DNA from 3 places in the Pseudomonas sp. EA_5y_Pfl2_R50 genome. Region 2 is predicted to be linked to each of the others. Evidence: predicted binding sites of a transcription regulator. Region 2 holds the regulator's gene; each other region holds the start of a gene.
The links. The regulator sigma-54, encoded in region 2, starts transcription at its own class of promoters, with help from an activator protein. The targets are predictions, from matches to a motif close to ANTGGCATNNANNTTGCTNT.

Region 1 (6,926 bases), on a different contig from region 2:
CTGTGTTGTCAGTCGCGATGTCATCAGCGCGGACCATGCCGGCAATGCGCACCAGTTCGTCACCAGTATTGAGGGTCAGCCACTTCTCGCCGCGCACAGCGATGATGCCGTTGGGCAACACGTCGGCGACGGTCACAGTGATCGAACCGGTCAGGCTGTTGCTCTGCCCCGATTTTGCGTCACCCTTTGTCGAGCGATCAGCGCTGTAGCCGGCGTTAAGGCTCAGGTCACCGCCACCAATCGGATTGTTGGTCGTCAGGCTGGAGCCGAACAGCGAGGTCAGACCGATCGAGTTGTCGCTGTTCTTGTCCATCTGCGAGTTGGCGTTTTTGCTCGCCTGCGTGCGCTCGTTCAGGGTAATGGTGATGATGTCACCGACACGGAACGCCTTGCGGTCGCTGTACAGATTCTGCTCGAAGCCGGCCTGATAGATCGAGCCATTGTTGGCCGCTGCCGGCAACGGCGTGCGCGGCAACACCGGAGCATAGTAAGGGTCATTGGGCTTGGGCGTCGGTGCGACGCAGCCCGCGAGCGAGACGACCCCACCCAATGCCAGAACAGATACGAAGCGTTTCATGACCCTACCTCACGGTGTTGCAGGCAGCCTCAGGGCCACCCCATAGACTTGATTACAGATTCTGCGTTACGAACGAGAGCATCTGGTCGGCGGTGGAGATCACCTTGGAGTTCATCTCGTAGGCGCGCTGAGTGGTGATCATGTTGACCATCTCTTCAACGGTGCTGACGTTGGAACTTTCCAGGGTGTTTTGCAGCGTGGTGCCGAAACCGTTCAGGCCTGGGGTGCCGATTTGCGGCGCGCCGGAAGCAGCGGTTTCCAGGAACAGGTTGTTGCCCACGGCTTGCAGACCGGCCGGGTTGATGAAGTCGGCGGTTTGCAGGTTGCCGATCACCTGTGCAGCCGGGTTGCCCGGAACAGTGATGGACACGGTGCCGTCAGTGCCGACGGTGAAGCTCTGCGCGTTGTTCGGGATCACGATGGCCGGCTCCAGCGCGAAACCGCTGGCGTTGACGATCTGGCCGTTGGAGTCGAGGTGGAAGGTGCCGTCGCGGGTGTAGGACGTGGTGCCGTCCGGTTGCAGGATCTGGAAGAAACCGCGACCGTCGATGGCCATGTCCAGCGGCTGCTCGGTGGTTTGCAGGCTGCCGGCGGTGAAGTTTTTCTGCGTGCCGACAATGCGCACACCGGTACCCAGTTGCAGACCCGACGGCAGTTCGCTGTCCTGGGTCGACTGAGCGCCAGGCTGACGCTTGATCTGGTACAGCAGGTCCTGGAACTCGGCGCGGTCACGTTTGAAACCCGTGGTCGAGACGTTCGCCAGGTTGTTGGAAATGGTGGTCAGGTTGGTGTCCTGGGCGGACAGACCGGTTTTGGCAACCCATAGAGCCGGAAGCATTCGATTCTCCTCGTGCGCCTGTTTTACGGCGCGACGTTCTGATAATTAGCTGATCTGCAAGACCCGAGCCATGGCCTGGTCGTCGTCTTTGGCGGTGTTCATCATCTTGACGTGCAATTCGAACTGCTTGGCCAGGGCCAGCACCGACGTCATTTCTTCCACGGCGTTGACGTTGCTCGACTCAAGGAATCCCGACACCAGTTTGACGTTGGCATCGGCCGGCGCAGGCTGGCCGTCCTTGGTGTAAATCGAGCCGTCGAGGCCTTTGTTCATATTCTTGATGTCCGGGTTGACCAGCTTGATCCGGTCGACTTCCGCCATGACGCGCGGGCCTTCGCCCATCGCACGAATACTGATGGTGCCGTCTTCACCGACTTCGACCTGCTGCTCTGGCGGCACGGCAATCGGCCCGCCATTGCCGAGCACCGGCATGCCGTTGCCGGCGCGCAGTACGCCGAGGGCGTCGATATTGAGGCTGCCGGTGCGCACGTAGCTTTCACCGCCGTTAGGGTTCTGCACGGCGATAAAACCGTTGCCGGTCACCGCAACGTCGAGGTCACGACCGGTCTGCACCAGCGAGCCCGGCGTGAAGTCGGTGGCCGGACGTTCGCTCATCGCAAACGCACGCGCCGGAAAGCTGTCACCAAACACCGGCATCGAACGCGCCTGCTCCAGGTCGCGCTGAAAACCGTTGGTAGAGATGTTCGCCAGGTTGTTGGCATGAGCCTTTTGCGCCAGTGCGTTCTGGCTGGCGCCGGTCATTGCCACATAAAGGTACTTGTCCACACTCTTTCCTCTGCATGCCGGACGTTTGCCGCCCACCGCTGTACTGCTGAGCCATAAGCAATTTGCAGACCAACTTTTTTCTGGCGGTGCGAGACCCGGTAAACAAAGGACTTGGAGGATTTTGCGGGGAAACTGGAAATGTATCGAAGTCGAAAAACCGGCGGTGTTATGCCGGTAGGTGGCAATGTCTGGCGCTAAGGTTGCCTGGACTATCGCTTTCGCGAGCAGGCTCGCTCCCACATTTGAAATGCATCCCCCTATGGGAGCGAGCCTGCCCGCGAAGAGGCCATTACAGACAATACATCCCGTGAGCTACAACCCGGTTTTACCGACTTCATATTCGCGCAGCTTATTGGCAATCGTCGTGTGCGAAACCCCGAGCCGCTTGCCCAACTGCCGACTGCTCGGATGCTCGGAATACAAGCGCTCCAGTACGGCTTTCTCGAAGCGCCCGACAATCTCGTCCAACCCGCCCTCCAGAGAAAAATCGCCAAGCGGCTGACGCACACCGTAATCCGGCAAACGAATATGCTCGGCCTTCACCGTGCCGCCGTCGCACAGCGACACCGCCTGGAACAACACGTTTTCCAGTTGCCGCACGTTGCCCGGCCAGTGGTAATGGCTGAGCCGGTCCATCGCCGCCGGGGCCAGTTTCGGCAGTGAACAACCGATCTGCCGACTGGCCTGATCGAGAAAGTGTTCGACCAGCGGCGTCAACCCGTCGAGGCATTCGCGCAGCGGCGGGATATGCAGGGACAGCACGTTCAAGCGGTGATACAAATCCTGGCGAAACTCGCCCCGTGCGCAGAGCTCGGACAAATCGACCTGAGTCGCGCAGATCACTCGCACATCCAGATATACCTCTTCATCACTGCCGACGCGACGGAAGCAGCCGTCCTGCAGAAAGCGCAACAGCTTCACTTGCAGACGCGGACTCATTTCGCCGACGCCATCGAGGAACAACGTGCCGCCCGCCGTCAATTCCAGCAGGCCGAGCTTGCCTTCGGCGCGCGCCCCTTCAAAGGCACCAGGGCCGTAGCCGAACAGTTCGGTTTCGGCCATTGATTCCGGCAAACCTGCGCAATTGAGCGCCATCAGCGGCGACTGCCCGCGCGGGCTGGCGAGGTGGCAGGCGCGTGCGAGCAACTCTTTACCCGTTCCGGTTTCACCTTCAATCAATAGCGGCGCGTCGAGGGGCGCCATGCGCCGCGCCTCGCGCACCACCGCTGCCATGACTTTCGAGCTCTGGAAAATGCTGTCGAAGCCGCGCAACTCCTGCTTGCGCACATTGTAGATACGCTCACCAACGCGATCCGCTCGATGCAGGGTCAACACGGCGCCGGCCATGGCTTCGCTGTCGTCGTGTTCCGATTGCAGCGGGGCGATGTCGGCGAGAAAGATGTCGCCCTTGACCTTGACGCGCATGCCGTTGATCCGCGATTTATTGGCACGCACCAGTTCCGGCAAGTCGAAATCTTCGGCGTAGCGTGACAAAGGAATGCCCGGCACTTCATCGACCCGCACCCCCAGCAACTGCGCCGCCGCGCGGTTGGCCGCGACAATCGAGCCGCCCATGTCGATCGACAACACCGGAAACTCCAGCGCGCCGAGCAAGGCGTTCAGCTCCATATGCCGCCGCTCGCTCGGCATCAACCCGACCCGCTTGACGCCGAACACCCCGGCAATCGCCTCGAACTTGGGACGCAGTGCCTGAAACTGGATGTTGATGAGGTTCGGGCAGTGCAGGTAAATCGCATTGCCATGCTCACCACCGACCTCGCCGCGCGCGACGTTGATCCCGTATTCCACGAGCAGATTGAGGATGTCGCGCAGGATGCCGATGCGGTTCTGGCAATGGACTTTGATGCGCATAGAAAAGACCCGACGATAAAAAAGTAAGGGCTGGACACGATCCCACAGGGAAAAATACCGAGCCCGATGGCGGCGCATGACCCGACTTTTCTGTCGAGGCGCGCAGATAGTTGTCAAGATTATGTGACAGTAGCCGAGCTTTTCAAACTTGCGAATCGCCGCAAATACGAGATACCGCCTAAAGTGTAACGATTATTTTACGAAATCCAGAGAAACTTCCTACGCACGCCCCGCTCAACTTACTGCACAGCGCCACGCTCTCGGGTAATTCTTGGTCCATCGCTGGACATAACAAGAACGAATTCCCCTAGCAGGAGAGCAGTATGAAGCAGACGCAATACGTGGCCCGCGAGCCCGATGCGCAAGGTTTTATCGACTACCCCGCCGAAGAACACGCGGTGTGGAACACGCTGATCACTCGCCAGTTGAAAGTGATCGAAGGGCGTGCCTGCCAGGAATATCTGGACGGTATCGAAAAACTCGGTCTGCCCCACGACCGCATTCCGCAACTGGGCGAGATCAACAAGGTACTCGGTGAGACCACCGGCTGGCAGGTCGCCCGTGTCCCGGCGCTGATACCCTTCCAGACCTTTTTTGAATTGCTCGCCAGCAAGCAGTTTCCCGTCGCTACCTTTATCCGCACCCGCGAAGAACTGGACTACCTGCAAGAGCCGGATATTTTCCACGAGATCTTTGGTCATTGCCCGCTGCTGACCAACCCGTGGTTCGCCGAATTCACCCACACCTACGGCAAGCTCGGCTTGCAAGCGACCAAGGAAGAACGCGTCTACCTGGCGCGCCTGTACTGGATGACCATCGAGTTCGGCCTGGTCGACACCCCGCAAGGCAAACGCATCTACGGCGGCGGCATTCTGTCTTCGCCAAAAGAAACTGTTTATTCGCTGTCGGACGAGCCCGAGCACCAGACCTTTGACCCGCTCGAAGCGATGCGCACGCCGTACCGCATCGACATTCTGCAACCGCTGTACTTTGTCCTGCCGAACCTCAAGCGTCTGTTCGACGTGGCCCATGAAGACATCATGGCCATGGTTCGCCAGGGCATGCAGCTGGGTCTGCACGCACCGAAATTTCCGCCGAAACCGAAAGCCGCGTGAACCGCGACTTTTGCTGACAATTGAGCCTGTCCGTCGCCGTCACTTTGGTTTAGCGTGACGGCATTGACGGCTCAAACGCTTTAATAAAAAAAACACACTCGATTTCAGGAATACACCATGTCCACTTTGAACCAAGCCCACTGCGAAGCCTGCCGCGCCGATGCGCCACAAGTCAGCGACGAAGAACTGCCGATCCTGATCAAGCAGATCCCTGACTGGAACATCGAAGTACGCGACAGCATCATGCAACTGGAGAAAGTTTTCCTGTTCAAGAACTTCAAGCACGCACTGGCGTTCACCAACGCGGTCGGCGAGATTTCCGAGGCCGAAGGTCACCACCCGGGCCTGCTGACCGAGTGGGGCAAAGTCACCGTGACCTGGTGGAGCCACTCGATCAAAGGCCTGCACCGCAACGACTTCATCATGGCCGCGCGCACTGACGAAGTGGCCAAGACCGCAGAAGGACGCAAGTAATGCATTTCGACGCCATCGGCCGGGTACCCGGCGACCCGATCCTCGGCTTGATGGAGGCCTATGCGCAGGACACCAACCCGCGCAAGTTCGACCTCGGCGTTGGCGTCTACAAGGATGCCCAAGGCCTGACACCGATCCCCGAAGCGGTGAAAATCGCCGAAGCGCGACTGGTCGAAAGCCAGGACACCAAGACCTACATCGGTGGCCACGGCAACCCGCTGTTCGGCAAAGTCATCAACGAGCTGGTGCTCGGCGCCGACTCGAAGCTGATCGCCGAGCAACGTGCCGGCGCCACTCAAACACCGGGCGGCACCGGTGCCCTGCGTCTGGCGGCTGACTTCATCGCTCAGTGCCTGCCGGGCAAGGGCGTATGGTTGAGCAACCCGACCTGGCCAATCCACGAAACCATTTTCGCCGCGGCCGGGATCAAGGTCAGTCACTACCCGTATGTGGGCAGCGACAACCGCCTCGACGTCGACGCCATGCTCGCCGTGCTCAACGAAGTGCCGAAGGGTGACGTGGTGCTGCTGCATGCGTGCTGCCACAACCCGACCGGTTTTGACTTGAACCACGACGATTGGCAACGCGTGCTCGACGTGGTGCGCCACCGTAACCTGCTGCCGCTGATCGACTTTGCCTACCAGGGCTTTGGCGAGGGTCTGGAACAGGATGCGTGGTCGACGCGGCTGTTCGCAGCGCAAGTTCCCGAGCTGCTGATCACCAGCTCCTGCTCGAAGAACTTCGGCCTGTATCGCGACCGCACCGGTGCGCTGATTGTCTGCGCGAAAAGCGCCGACAAGCTCCTCGACATCCGCAGTCAACTGGCCAACATCGCCCGCAACCTGTGGTCGACGCCACCGGATCACGGCGCGGCAGTGGTCGCGACCATCCTCGCCGACCCGGAGCTGAAAGCGCGCTGGGCCGATGAAGTGGAAGCCATGCGTCTGCGTATTGCGCAACTGCGCAGCGGTCTGGTCGAAGCGCTGGAACCGCACGGCTTGCGCGAGCGTTTTGCACACATCGGCGTGCAACGCGGGATGTTCTCCTACACCGGCCTGTCGCCGGAGCAGGTGAAGCAACTGCGTGAGCAGCACAGCGTATACATGGTCAGCTCCGGTCGGGCGAACGTCGCCGGCATCGACGCCACGCGCCTTGCACTGCTGGCTCAGGCTATCGCTGACGTCAGCCAATAGTCCGAGCACCGCAACTCCCTGTGGGAGCGGGCTTGCTCGCGAAGGCGGCGTGTCATTCAACAACCAGGTTG
Region 2 (6,926 bases):
ATCAGGCCGCACTGGTTTAAGTCTTCTATAAAAACAATCCAAGGCTGACTATGGGCATTGAAACACTGGCGACCGGAAGCGGGCGTATGTTTCGTTACGCGGTGGGATCGCTATTGCTGTTGGCGGGCATGACCTTGCTGGTCGCACACGGGCTGGAATGGCTGAATCTGGAACCGAGGCTGTTGCGGGCGTTGCAGGGCGGCGCGATCTGCGCCCTCGGCACGGCGCTTGGCGCTGTCCCGGTGTTGGTGATTCGGCGGATGCCACAGGCACTCAGCGACACCTTGCTGGGTTTCGGTGCCGGAGTGATGCTCGCGGCGACGGCGTTTTCGCTGATCGTGCCGGGCATTGCCGCCGCCGAAAGCCTCGGACTGACACCGTGGGGCGCCAGCGGCCTGATCTGTTTCGGCATCATGCTGGGGGCATTCGGGCTGTATCTGGTTGATCGCAAGGTGTCCGGCGCGTCTGCGCAAATGCTCGTCGGCACCGTCGAGCATCCGGTGATTGCGCCACGGATCTGGCTGTTCGTATTCGCCATCATTGCCCATAACATCCCTGAAGGCATGGCCGTCGGTGTTTCTGCCGGTGGCGGAATACCGGATGCCGACAGCCTGGCGATGGGCATTGCGCTGCAGGATGTGCCGGAAGGTCTGGTGATTGCGCTGGTGTTGGCCGGGGCGGGCATGTCGCGGTTGAAAGCGTTTCTCATCGGCGCAGCGTCAGGTCTGGTCGAGCCGGTGTTTGCGCTGTGGTGTGCCTGGCTGGTCAGTCTGGCGCAGGTGTTGTTGCCATTAGGTCTGGCACTGGCGGCGGGGGCGATGCTGCTGGTGGTGACTCACGAAGTGATACCCGAGTCGCGACGCCATGGTCATGACAAGCTGGCGAGTCTTGGTTTGCTGATCGGGTTCTGTCTGATGATGGTGATGGATACGGCGTTGGGGTAACTGGAGGCAATGAGGGAGCAAGCTCCCTGATTGGCGGATCAACCGCCTTCGTCGAAGTAGTTGTTGATCAGCTTCACCAATTCATTCATGGCATCCTCAGCCTGTTCACCTTCGGTGCTCAAATGGATTTTGGTGCCCTTGCCGGCCGCGAGCATCATCATCGCCATGATGCTTTTCCCGTCCACTGCTGTCTCGGGCGTGCGACCGACTCTTATCGTCGTCTCCGGATACTTGCCGGCCACGCCGACAAATTTAGCCGATGCCCGGGCATGCAGACCCAATTTGTTGATGATTTCGATTTCACAAGCAGGCATCGCGGTGTGAATCCTTTAAGTGAGGTCGCGGTGGCGAACCTGGACGTTCTTCAGGGTTTTCTGCAGGGCCTGACCAAGCCGTTCGGTCAGGTAGACGGAGCGGTGATGCCCGCCGGTGCAGCCAATGGCAATGGTGACGTAGGCGCGGTTGCTCGCGGCGAAGCGCGGCAGCCACTTGTGCAGGTAGGTAAAGATGTCCTGAAACATTTCTTCGACTTCCGGCTGTGCCGCAAGGTATTCGGCCACCGGCGTATCGAGACCCGATTGCGCGCGCAGTTCCGGCTTCCAGTACGGATTGGGCAGGCAGCGCACATCGAATACCAGATCCGCGTCCACCGGCATGCCGCGCTTGAAGCCGAATGATTCGACCAGAAACGCCGTGCCCGGCTCTGGCTGGTTCAGCAGGCGCAACTTGATCGTGTCACGTAACTGGTACAGGTTGAGATTGGTGGTGTTGATTTTGAGGTCGGCCAGGTCGGCAATCGGGCCGAGCAGGGCGGTTTCGTCTTGGATCGCTTCTGCCAGCGAGCGGTTGGCATTGCTCAGCGGGTGGCGGCGGCGGGTTTCGGAGAACCGCTTGAGCAGGGTTTCCTCGTCGGCATCCAGATACAGGACGTCGCACTGGATGTGCTTGTTGCGGACATCTTCAAGCAGTTCGGGGAAGCGGGTCAGGTGACTCGGCAGATTGCGCGCATCAATCGATACGGCGACCAGCGGTTGTGCGAGTTCCGTGTGAATCAGTGCGCGCTCGGCCAATTCCGGCAGCAACCCTGCCGGCAGGTTGTCGATGCAGTAGTAACCGTTGTCTTCGAGGACATCCAGGGCGGTACTTTTACCCGAGCCGGAGCGGCCACTGACGATGATCAAACGCATGATTAGTGCCCGTTCTGTTCGTCCACGACGACTTGGTACAAGGCTTCGTTGCTCGGAGCGCTTCGAAGTTTTTCGCGCACTTCCTTGCGATCCAGCATGCTGGCGATCTGTCGCAGCAGTTCCAGGTGCGCTTCGGTCGCCGCTTCCGGTACCAGCAGTACAAACAGCAGGTCCACGGGAGCGCCGTCGATGGCATCGAAATCAATGGGGGCTTCAAGGTGAATCAGTGCGCTGATGGGCGACTGGCAACCCTTGAGGCGGCAGTGAGGGATGGCGATGCCGTTGCCAAAACCGGTGGAACCGAGTTTTTCACGGGCAACCAGCGCTTCGAAGACATCTTGCATCTCCAGATCCGGGACTTCCCGGGCGATCAGGTTGGCAATTTGTTCGAGGGCTTTCTTTTTACTGCCGCCCGGCACGTTCACGATGGAACGGCCGGGGGTCAGGATGCTTTCAAGTCGGATCATGGAATGGGGGGTTATCGACCGGTTGCGCCCTGGAGGAGGCTCTGGGTCTTTTCCTTATGCTTTTTGAGTTGGCGATCCAGCTTGTCGGTCAGTGCGTCGATCGCAGCGTACATGTCGGTATCTTCTGCGTTGGCGACCACTTCGCTGCCGGGTATATGCAAGGTGGCTTCGATTTTCTGCTTGAGCTTTTCGACGCACATCGTGACTTGCACGTTGGTTATCTTGTCGAAATGGCGCTCCAGTCGCTGGAGTTTTTCCTCGATATAGGAACGCAGAGGTTGGGTCACTTCCAGTTGGTGTCCACTGATGTTGACTTGCATACAGCTTCTCCTTCGTTGCCAGTGCATAAAGCGGCAGGCCGAAGAGCCTGCCACTGGAACGCTGTAACGTGGCTTACATCAACCGCTTGCGTTCGCTCGAAGGCGCGATCCCGAGGGATTCGCGGTACTTGGCGACGGTGCGGCGAGCCACCTGAATGCCTTGTGCCTCCAGTAAACCAGCGATCTTGCTGTCACTCAACGGCTTTTTCTGATTTTCCGCTGCAACCAGTTTTTTGATGATCGCGCGGATCGCCGTGGACGAGCATTCGCCGCCTTCGGAGGTGCTGACGTGGCTGGAGAAAAAGTATTTCAGTTCATAAATACCGCGCGGGGTATGCATGAATTTCTGCGTAGTCACCCGGGAAATCGTCGATTCGTGCATGCCCACCGCTTCAGCGATGTCGTGCAGAACCAGCGGCTTCATGGCTTCGTCGCCGTACTCCAGAAAACCGCGCTGATGCTCGACGATCTGGGTGGCTACTTTCATCAGGGTTTCGTTGCGGCTCTGCAGGCTCTTGATGAACCAGCGCGCTTCCTGCAACTGGTTGCGCATGAAGGTGTTGTCGGCGCTGGTGTCGGCACGGCGGACGAAACCGGCGTACTGGGCATTGACGCGCAGACGCGGCACCGATTCCTGATTGAGTTCGACCAGCCAGCGCTCGTTGTCCTTGCGCACGATAACGTCGGGGACAACGTATTCGGCTTCGGTGGACTCGATTTGCGAACCCGGGCGCGGGTTGAGGCTCTGCACCAGTTCGATGACCTGGCGCAGCTCGTCTTCCTTGAGCTTCATGCGGCGCATCAGCTGGCTGTAGTCGCGGCCGCCGAGCAGGTCGATGTAATCGCTGACCAGGCGCTTCGCCTCCGCCAGCCAAGGGGTCTTGGCGGGTAACTGGCGCAATTGCAGCAGCAGGCATTCGCCGAGGTTGCGAGCGCCGATGCCGGCGGGTTCGAACTGCTGGATGCGATGCAGGACGGCTTCGATTTCGTCCAGCTCGATGTCCAGTTCCGGATCGAACGCCTCAAGGATCTCTCCGAGGGTCTCATCGAGATAGCCCTGATTGTTGATGCAATCAATCAGGGTAACGGCGATCAGGCGATCGGTGTCGGACATCGGTGCGAGATTGAGTTGCCACAGCAGGTGACTTTGCAGGCTTTCGCCGGCGGATGTGCGGGTGGTGAAGTCCCACTCGTCATCATCGTTGCTGGGCAGGCTGCTGGCGCTGGTCTGGTAGACGTCTTCCCAGGCGGTATCGACCGGAAGCTCGTTGGGGATGCGTTCGTTCCATTCGCCGTCCTCGAGATTGTCCACCGTCGGGGCGGTTTCCTGGTAGGAAGGTTCCTGGATCTCTGTATTAGGCTTCTGTTCGGCGTTGTCGGCCATGGGATCGGAGTTGTCGAAGTCGTCGCCTTCTTCCTGGCGTTCGAGCATCGGATTGGATTCCAGAGCCTCCTGGATTTCCTGTTGCAGATCCAGGGTCGACAATTGGAGCAGGCGGATGGCCTGTTGCAGCTGCGGTGTCATCGTCAGCTGCTGGCCCATTCTCAAGACTAGCGATGGTTTCATGGCAGGGGCTTAACACCTTATTCGCCGGCGCTATGCGCCATCCACTACAGGGCGCCGGAGCGCCAAACTTAAGCAAATTATATGCCTGAAACTGAAGTGTTTGCCTAGAGCGCTGTAACAATTAAGCGTATTAAATACTGCTTGAATCGATACAGCGCACGCACCGCTCACGAAGCATTGTTGTGCTTACAGGCGGAATTCGTGGCCCAGATACACTTCCTTGACCAGGTCATTGGCCAGGATGGTTTCTGCGTCGCCTTCGGCAATCAATTGACCGTCGTTGACGATATAAGCGGTTTCGCAGATATCCAGGGTCTCGCGCACGTTATGGTCGGTGATCAGTACGCCGATGCCTTTGGCCTTGAGGTGATGGATGATCTGTTTGATGTCGCCGACCGAGATCGGGTCGACACCGGCGAACGGTTCGTCGAGCAGAATGAATTTCGGCGCGGTCGCCAGGGCGCGGGCAATTTCTACCCGGCGGCGTTCACCACCGGACAGGCTCATGCCAAGGTTGTCGCGGATGTGGCTGATATGGAATTCCTGCAGCAGGCTTTCCAGTTCCTTGCGACGGCCGGCCTTGTCGAGTTCCTGGCGGGTCTCGAGGATCGCCATGATGTTGTCGGCCACCGACAGTTTGCGGAAGATCGACGCTTCTTGCGGCAGATAGCCGATACCCGCCTTGGCGCGACCGTGCATGGGCTGGTGGCTGACGTCCAGGTCGTCGATCAGTACGCGACCCTGATCGGCCTGGACCAGGCCGACGATCATGTAGAAGCAGGTGGTTTTGCCGGCGCCGTTGGGACCGAGCAGGCCGACGATCTGGCCGCTGTCGATCGACAGGCTGACGTCACGCACAACCTGGCGGCTTTTATAGGCCTTGGCCAGGTGCTGAGCTTTCAGAGTTGCCATTACTGGGTTTTCTCGTCGGTTTTCTTCTTCGGCTGGATCACCATGTCGATGCGTGGACGCGCCTCGGTGACCTTGCTGCCGGTAGCGCGACCGGCGCTGGCCAGTTTCTTCACGGTGTCATAGACGATTTTCTCGCCCTGAGTCGTGTTGTTGTCCTTGTCGACAACCTTGGCCTTGTCGATCAGCACGACGCGGTTTTGCGCGGCGTGGTACTGGATCGTCACGCCCCAGCCCTGTACAGGCTTGCTGTCGCCGGCGGTCTGTAGCTGTTCGAAGTAGGCAAGGTTGCCCACCGACGTCACCACGTCGATATCGCCGCCCGGGGTGCGGGTGATGGTTACCGTGTTGCCTTTTACGATCATCGAACCCTGGGTGATGATCACATCACCTTTATAGGTGGCGATGCCGTTCTTGTCGTCCAGTTGGGCGTCGTCGGCCTGAATGCGGATAGGTTGCTGCTGATCGTTCGGCAGAGCCCAGGCGCTCACGCTTCCCAGTGCTGCGCCCAGACTGAGCAAAATAGGGAGGGTTTTAACGAGCCTCATACTGTCCTCTTACGTTCGATAGCAGGTGTATCCTGCTTTCCTTCAGGTACGCTTTCATTCCAACGCCAGTCGATACACCGCCGGCGCCGTCGATTCTAACGGGTTGCTCGGTCTGCGCATATTGCTCCTGCGGGAACACCGTCATGCGCGTGGAGGTGACCAGCAGATCGCGGTTCTTTTCATCGGTGCGTTTTATGCGCACCGAATCGATCAATTCAACTTGAGTACCGCCCGAGTTCACTTCGCCGCGTTCACTGGTCACGTGCCACGGAAAAGCCGTGCCGCGATACATGTTCAGATCGGGTTTGGTCACCAGCGTGATGTCGGTGGCCTTGACATGTTCGGCCTTGTCGGAGGTCATTTCGTACTGTACGCCGCCGTCCGGCAGGTATTGCACGGTATGCGTGTTGGTCGCATACCAGTCGACAGGGTTCTCGACCGAAGTGACCGGTGGCTTGTCGAGGAAGCGTTCCGGGCTGATGTTCCAGTAGCCGACCGCAGCGAAAAGCGCAGCGATGCAGCCGAACAGCAGGAAGTTACGAAATTTTTTGCTAAACATGGCTTGGCTCACAAGTACGCGGCGTTGGCTGCATCGAGGCGGCCCTGGGCGCGCAGGATCAATTCGCAGAATTCGCGGGCAGCACCTTCGCCGCCACGGGCCCGTGTCACGCCGTGGGCGTTTTCGCGGACGAAGTCGGCAGCGTTGGCAACCGCCATGCCCAGGCCGACGCGGCGGATCACCGGCAGGTCCGGCAGGTCGTCACCGAGATAGGCGACCTGTTCATAGCTTAGGCCCAGTTGCTCAAGTAGACCGTCGAGAACGACCAATTTGTCTTCACGACCTTGAAACAGGTGCGGGATGCCGAGATTTTTTGCCCGACGCTCGACCACTGGCGTCTTGCGACCGCTGATGATAGCGGTCTGCACGCCGGCGTTCATGAGCATTTTGATGCCTTGGCCGTCGAGGGTGTTGAAGGTCTTGAA
Region 3 (6,926 bases), on a different contig from region 2:
TGGCCGTTACAGCTTGACGGCGGTGTCGGGGGGCCGGTGACGCAGGCCACAGGCAAACAGCCCCGGGCACTTAGCTCGGTCGATAAACGCGCACATTGGCATGCCCCTCACTGAGCAAATGGTGAGCATGCAGGCGACTCATCACGCCTTTGTCGCAATACAGCAGGTACTGGCGAGTCGGGTCCAGCTCCTTGAAACGAGCGTTCACTGCGTAGAACGGCATCGTCTGTACTTCTACGCCAGCGAGTTCCAGCGGCTCATCCTCGGCGGCATCCGGGTGACGGATGTCGATCACGATCTGGCCGGCCAGTGCTTCGCTGACTTCTTCAATCTGTACGTCCTGGCCCAATTCGTCGATCACCCGATCGATCGGCACCAGCTTGGCGTTTTCGAGCGCACGCTCGAGCACCGCCATGTCGAATTCTTTCTCTTCATGCTCAACGCGACCGCGTTTGGCGGCAGTCTTCGGGTTGACCGAAATGACCCCGCAGTACTCCGGCATGTGCCGGGCGAAATCGGCGGTGCCAATTTCGTTCGCCGTGTCGATGATGTCCTGCTTGTGCGCCACGATCAGCGGACGCAGGACCAGCTTGTCGGTCACGCAGTCGATCACCGACAGGTTCGGCAGGGTCTGGCTCGACACCTGGGAAATCGCTTCGCCGGTGACCAGCGCTTCGATGTGCAGGCGGTCGGCGATGTTGGAAGCCGCGCGCAACATCATACGCTTCAATACGACGCCCATATGACTGTTATCGACTTTGCCGAGAATTTCGCCCAACACTTCTTCGAACGGAACACTGACAAATAGCACGCGTTGCGAGCTGCCGTACTTCTTCCAGATGAAATGCGCGACTTCCATCACGCCCAGTTCATGAGCACGACCGCCCAGATTGAAGAAGCAGAAATGCGTCATCAGGCCGCGTCGAATGATCTGGTAGGCCGCAACGGTCGAGTCAAAGCCGCCTGACATCAAAACCAGCGTCTGCTCCAGGGCGCCGAGCGGGTAACCGCCGATGCCGTTGTGCTGGCTGTGGATGACAAACAACCGTTTGTCGCGAACTTCGATGCGCACTTCGATTTCCGGCGCTTTCAGGTCGATCCCGGCCGCACCGCACTCACGGCGCAGCTTGCTGCCGACGTATTTTTCGACGTCCATCGAGCTGAAGGTGTGCTTGCCGGCACGCTTGCAGCGCACCGAGAAAATCTTCCCGGCCAGCGCATCGCCGTAGTGCTGCTTGCACTTTTCGGTGATGTCGTCGAAGTCGCCCAGCGGGTACTCGTCGATCTGCAGAAAGTGCGCGATACCGGGCATGCAGGTCAGGCGCTCGCCCATCTCTTTCAAGGCTTTGGGATCGGTGACGCGGGTTTCCAGCTCGAGATTGTCCCACACACCGTTCACCACCACGGCCGGGTCCAGGTCACGGAGCACGGTGCGGATGTTCTTGGCCAACTGGCGGATGAATTTCGTCCGGACAGGTCGGCTTTTGATGGTGATCTCGGGGAAGACTTTTACGATTAGTTTCATGAAAACAGCGCGCGAACGGCCAGCCGAAAAAGGGGGGCGCGGATTATAGCGGAAATTGCTCAAGGTTTAACCAGTTAATGTGCAGAAGGTTTTGCATGCACCAAAACGGTTCACTTTGTGATGAAGACGCTACATTAAAGGGCGAGATTTTCTTCATTAAGACGCTTTGCACCTTAATAAGCGTGAATTTGGGGCAAAAAACCCATGCTGGGGCACTGGCATGCAATTTGCTCCCTTGTGAGGCAGGTTGCCTTGGCAGAGTATTCGCGCCGGCATCACCACTATTAAGGGCATCCACTACCAGCCCTAATTCACCCGGAGGACACTATGTCGAAGTCGGTTCAACTCATCAAAGATCATGACGTCAAGTGGATTGATCTGCGCTTCACGGACACCAAAGGCACTCAGCACCACGTGACCATGCCGGCTCGCGATGCGCTGGAAGACGACTTCTTCGAAGTCGGCAAGATGTTCGACGGTTCCTCCATCGCTGGCTGGAAAGGCATCGAAGCCTCCGACATGATCCTGCTGCCGGACGACGAAACGGCCGTTCTCGACCCGTTCACCGAAGACGCCACACTGATCATCGTGTGCGACATCATCGAACCTTCGACCATGCAAGGTTACGACCGCGACCCGCGCGCCATCGCGCACCGCGCCGAGGAATACCTGAAGACCACCGGTATCGGTGACACCGTATTCGCCGGTCCAGAGCCAGAGTTCTTCATCTTCGACGAAGTGAAGTTCAAGTCCGACATCTCCGGTTCGATGTTCAAGATCTACTCCGAACAAGGTTCCTGGATGTCCGATCAGGACATCGAAGGCGGCAACAAAGGCCACCGCCCAGGTATCAAAGGTGGTTACTTCCCGGTTCCGCCGTTCGACCACGACCACGAAATCCGTACTGCCATGTGCAACGCACTGGAAGAAATGGGTCAGACCGTTGAAGTGCACCACCACGAAGTGGCCACTGCCGGTCAGAACGAAATCGGCGTCAAGTTCAACACTCTGGTGAAGAAGGCCGACGAGGTTCAAACCCTGAAGTACGTTGTGCACAACGTTGCCGACGCTTACGGCCGCACCGCGACCTTCATGCCGAAGCCACTGTACGGTGACAACGGTTCGGGCATGCACGTGCACATGTCCATCGCCAAAGATGGCAAGAACACCTTCGCTGGCGAAGGCTATGCCGGCCTGTCGGAAACCGCTCTGTACTTCATCGGCGGCATCATCAAGCACGGTAAGGCCCTGAACGGCTTCACCAACCCGGCCACCAACTCCTACAAGCGTCTGGTGCCAGGCTTCGAAGCACCGGTAATGCTGGCCTACTCGGCTCGCAACCGTTCCGCCTCGATCCGTATTCCTTACGTCAACAGCCCACGTGGCCGTCGTATCGAAGCACGTTTCCCGGACCCGGCTGCCAACCCTTACCTGGCTTTCGCAGCACTGCTGATGGCCGGCCTGGACGGTATCCAGAACAAGATCCACCCAGGCGATGCGGCCGACAAGAACCTGTACGACCTGCCACCTGAAGAGGCGAAAGAGATCCCACAAGTTTGCGGCAGCCTGAAAGAAGCCCTGGAAGAGCTGGACAAGGACCGTGCGTTCCTGACCAAGGGCGGCGTGTTCTCCGACGACTTCATCGACGCTTACATCGCGCTGAAATCGGAAGAAGAAATCAAGGTCCGCACCTTCGTACACCCACTGGAATATGAGCTGTACTACAGCTGCTGATCCGGTAGCGCCGCGCGACGCGGCGTGACAGAAAGAGGCCTCCTTCGGGAGGCCTTTTTTATTGCCTTCCATTTATGGGCTCACGCAAATCCCGTGTGGGAGCGGGCTTGCTCGCTCCCACAGGGCAATTGTGGTGTTTGAATGATCTCTCGATGTGTAGCGAGTTGGGCCATCCGCCGCGACTGTCCTATGCTGCACCCCATCGCGTTCAATCCCGGTCGATTTCATGGGTCGCATCGTTCTCTACATTCTGCTGCTGATCGCCCTGCCCGCCGTCGCGCAGATCTACAAGTACACCGACGCCAACGGCAACACGGTGTACAGCGATCATTCGCCCGACGGCGTGCAGGCGCAACCGGTGGAGCTGCCGCCAATCAACAGCGTCGAGACCCAGGCACCGGGCACGCCGCCCGCGCCTGAAGCCGACAACCGCCAACCCGCACGGAGCGCCTACGACACTCTCGAGCTCGTCGGCCTGCCCACCGAAGAAGCGTTGCGTGCCAATAACGGCACGTTCACCGTCCAGGTGCTGATCAAGCCGCGCCTGCAACCTCCCCACCAATTGAGGCTGGTTCTGGATGACGAACCCTACGGTCAGCCGAGCAACGTGCCGATCCTGCAACTGGTGAACGTTGATCGCGGGGAGCATCGTCTTGCCGTGCAGGTGATCGACGGCCAAGCGATCATCCAGCAGAGCCCGGCGCTGGTGTTCACCGTGCAGCGGGTGCACAGGCCATGAGGATTTTCTGGCTGATGCTGTGCCTGTTCGCCCTGCCCGTTTCGGCGGAGGTCTTCACCTATGTCGATGCTCAGGGCAATCGTGTCTACACCGACCAGCCGCGCGGCAACGCCAAACGCGTACCGGTCGCGACCAGTAATCGCATGTCGGCCAACCCCACCGCTGCAGCACCGATCAGCACTGCAAAAAAGATCGCGGAACCACCCTTGTTTCACTACGACATGCTGCGCATCCTGATTCCCGAACCAGACGCAACCATTCGCAGCAGCGCGGGTGAGGTGATCGTCAGCGTCACCAGCGAACCAGGCTTGCAGCGGGGCCATCGCTATCGCCTGCTGCTGGACGGCCAGGCCACTGGCGAGCCGGGCCTGAGTCCGGTATTCCCGCTGAACAACATCGACCGTGGCAGCCATAACCTGTCGGTGGAAGTCCTTGATGAGCAGGGCCGCACCGTCGAACGTACTGCCAACCAGCCCTTTCACATGCAGCGCATCTCGCTTGCGCAGAAACGCCAGATCAAACCCTGCGTCACCGCAGACTACGGCGTGCGCCCGGAATGCCCTCTGAAAGACAAACCCGAAGAGCCGAAAAACCCCTTCCTGCGTTTCTTCTAACGCCGCTCAGCTTTGCGCACTATATTGGTGCAACAGACTGCACCGTACTCACATTCCAACCCATTTTGGTTCGAAACTTCCCGTTCGTGCTGGCCGGATGCCACGCAAACGAGCGTCAAACGCCTGTTTCAGGCGACGAACGCTTCTTTTCGGAGCCTTGGTTTGGTTTTTGCATTTTCCCGATACCGACGCTTGCTTGTTGCGCACGCTCCGCCCCCAAAAGAGGCTCCGATGACCATTAGCGACGCAATCCACCGTTTGCTGCTCGACAACCTGACCACCGCCACCATCCTGCTCGACGCCGAATTGCGCCTCGAATACATGAACCCGGCGGCGGAGATGCTGCTCGCCATCAGCGGGCAGCGTAGCCATGGGCAGTTCATCAGCGAGCTGTTCACCGAATCCACCGAGGCGCTGAATTCACTGCGCCAGGCCGTGGAACAGGCGCATCCGTTCACCAAACGCGAAGCCATGCTCACCGCCCTCACCGGCCAGACCCTGACCGTGGATTACGCGGTGACGCCGATCCTCAGCAATGGCGCGACCATGCTTCTGCTGGAGGTTCACCCCCGTGACCGCTTGCTGCGGATCACCAAGGAAGAGGCGCAGCTGTCCAAGCAGGAAACCAGCAAGATGCTGGTGCGCGGCCTCGCCCATGAGATCAAGAATCCGCTCGGCGGCATCCGTGGTGCCGCGCAACTGCTGGCCCGCGAACTGCCGGAAGACAGCCTGCGCGATTACACCAACGTGATCATTGAAGAGGCCGACCGCCTGCGCAATCTGGTCGACCGCATGCTCGGCTCGAACAAACTGCCGTCGCTGGCCATGTGCAACGTTCACGAAGTGCTCGAGCGCGTCTGCCACCTCGTCGAAGCCGAAAGTCAGGGCTGCATCACCTTGGTGCGCGATTACGACCCGAGCATCCCCGACGTGTTGATCGACCGCGAGCAAATGATTCAGGCCGTGTTGAACATCGTGCGCAACGCGATGCAGGCGATCAGCAGCCAGAACGAGCTGCGTCTGGGCCGCATCAGTTTGCGCACCCGCGCCATGCGCCAGTTCACCATCGGCCACATCCGCCATCGCCTGGTGACCAAGATCGAGATCATCGACAACGGCCCCGGCATACCCGCGGAACTTCAGGAAACCATTTTCTTTCCCATGGTCAGCGGCCGTCCCGACGGTACCGGGCTCGGCCTGGCCATCACCCAGAACATCATCAGCCAGCACCAGGGCCTGATCGAGTGTGACAGCCACCCCGGCCACACCACGTTCTCGATCTTTCTGCCACTGGAACAAGGAGCCACATCGACATGAGCCGTAGTGAAACCGTATGGATCGTCGATGACGACCGTTCTATCCGTTGGGTTCTGGAAAAAGCCTTGCAGCAGGAAGGCATGACCACGCAGAGCTTCGACAGCGCCGATGGCGTGATGAGTCGTCTGGCCCGTCAGCAGCCTGACGTGATCATTTCCGACATTCGTATGCCAGGCGCCAGTGGTCTGGACCTGTTGGCGCGGATTCGCGAACAGCACCCACGGTTGCCGGTCATCATCATGACCGCTCACTCCGATCTGGACAGCGCGGTCGCCTCTTATCAGGGCGGCGCGTTCGAGTACCTGCCAAAACCATTCGATGTGGACGAGGCGGTATCGCTGGTCAAACGTGCCAATCAGCACGCGCAAGAACAGCAAGGCCTGGAAGTCGTCCCGGCGCTGACCCGCACCCCGGAAATCATCGGCGAAGCGCCGGCGATGCAGGAAGTGTTTCGCGCCATCGGCCGCTTGAGCCATTCCAACATCACCGTGCTGATCAACGGCGAATCCGGCACCGGTAAAGAGCTGGTCGCCCACGCCTTGCACCGTCACAGCCCGCGCGCGGCCTCGCCGTTCATTGCGTTGAACATGGCGGCGATTCCCAAGGATCTCATGGAGTCCGAGCTGTTCGGTCACGAGAAAGGCGCGTTCACCGGCGCAGCCAATCTGCGTCGCGGTCGTTTCGAACAGGCTGACGGCGGCACGCTGTTCCTCGATGAAATCGGCGACATGCCGGCGGATACGCAAACCCGGCTGTTGCGCGTATTGGCCGATGGCGAGTTCTATCGCGTCGGTGGTCATGTACCGGTCAAGGTCGACGTGCGCATCATCGCCGCGACGCACCAGAATCTGGAAACCCTGGTACACGCCGGGAAATTCCGTGAGGACTTGTTCCACCGCCTCAACGTGATCCGCATCCATATTCCGCGCTTGTCGGATCGTCGCGAAGACATCCCGACCCTCGCCAAGCACTTCCTCGGCCGCGCGGCGCAAGAGCT

Region 1: AACY19_RS21870 (flagellar basal body rod protein FlgF) is a predicted target of sigma-54. The motif match lies at 2,256-2,275, and genes of this name have one in related genera.
Region 3: glnA (glutamate--ammonia ligase) is a predicted target of sigma-54. The motif match lies at 1,740-1,759, and genes of this name have one in related genera.

Annotation. Positions count from the first base shown of each region.
Region 1 covers NZ_CAXAPT010000013.1:184,665-191,590, forward strand. Annotated here, with positions in the region: gene flgH (flagellar basal body L-ring protein FlgH) at 1-577, opposite strand, end outside; gene flgG (flagellar basal-body rod protein FlgG) at 630-1,415, opposite strand; gene AACY19_RS21870 (flagellar basal body rod protein FlgF) at 1,461-2,201, opposite strand; gene AACY19_RS21875 (sigma-54-dependent transcriptional regulator) at 2,514-4,073, opposite strand; gene phhA (phenylalanine 4-monooxygenase) at 4,397-5,188, shown strand; gene AACY19_RS21885 (4a-hydroxytetrahydrobiopterin dehydratase) at 5,306-5,662, shown strand; gene AACY19_RS21890 (amino acid aminotransferase) at 5,662-6,855, shown strand.
Region 2 covers NZ_CAXAPT010000004.1:186,120-193,045, forward strand. Annotated here, with positions in the region: gene AACY19_RS08795 (superoxide dismutase) at 1-20, shown strand, start outside; gene AACY19_RS08800 (ZIP family metal transporter) at 51-944, shown strand; gene AACY19_RS08805 (HPr family phosphocarrier protein) at 983-1,258, opposite strand; gene rapZ (RNase adapter RapZ) at 1,274-2,131, opposite strand; gene ptsN (PTS IIA-like nitrogen regulatory protein PtsN) at 2,134-2,598, opposite strand; gene hpf (ribosome hibernation-promoting factor, HPF/YfiA family) at 2,610-2,918, opposite strand; gene AACY19_RS08825 (RNA polymerase factor sigma-54) at 2,992-4,485, opposite strand; gene lptB (LPS export ABC transporter ATP-binding protein) at 4,672-5,397, opposite strand; gene lptA (lipopolysaccharide transport periplasmic protein LptA) at 5,397-5,942, opposite strand; gene lptC (LPS export ABC transporter periplasmic protein LptC) at 5,929-6,501, opposite strand; gene AACY19_RS08845 (KdsC family phosphatase) at 6,510-6,926, opposite strand, start outside.
Region 3 covers NZ_CAXAPT010000002.1:201,875-208,800, reverse strand. Annotated here, with positions in the region: gene thiI (tRNA uracil 4-sulfurtransferase ThiI) at 71-1,525, opposite strand; gene glnA (glutamate--ammonia ligase) at 1,853-3,259, shown strand; gene AACY19_RS04205 (DUF4124 domain-containing protein) at 3,486-3,998, shown strand; gene AACY19_RS04200 (DUF4124 domain-containing protein) at 3,995-4,612, shown strand; gene glnL (nitrogen regulation protein NR(II)) at 4,844-5,929, shown strand; gene ntrC (nitrogen regulation protein NR(I)) at 5,926-6,926, shown strand, end outside.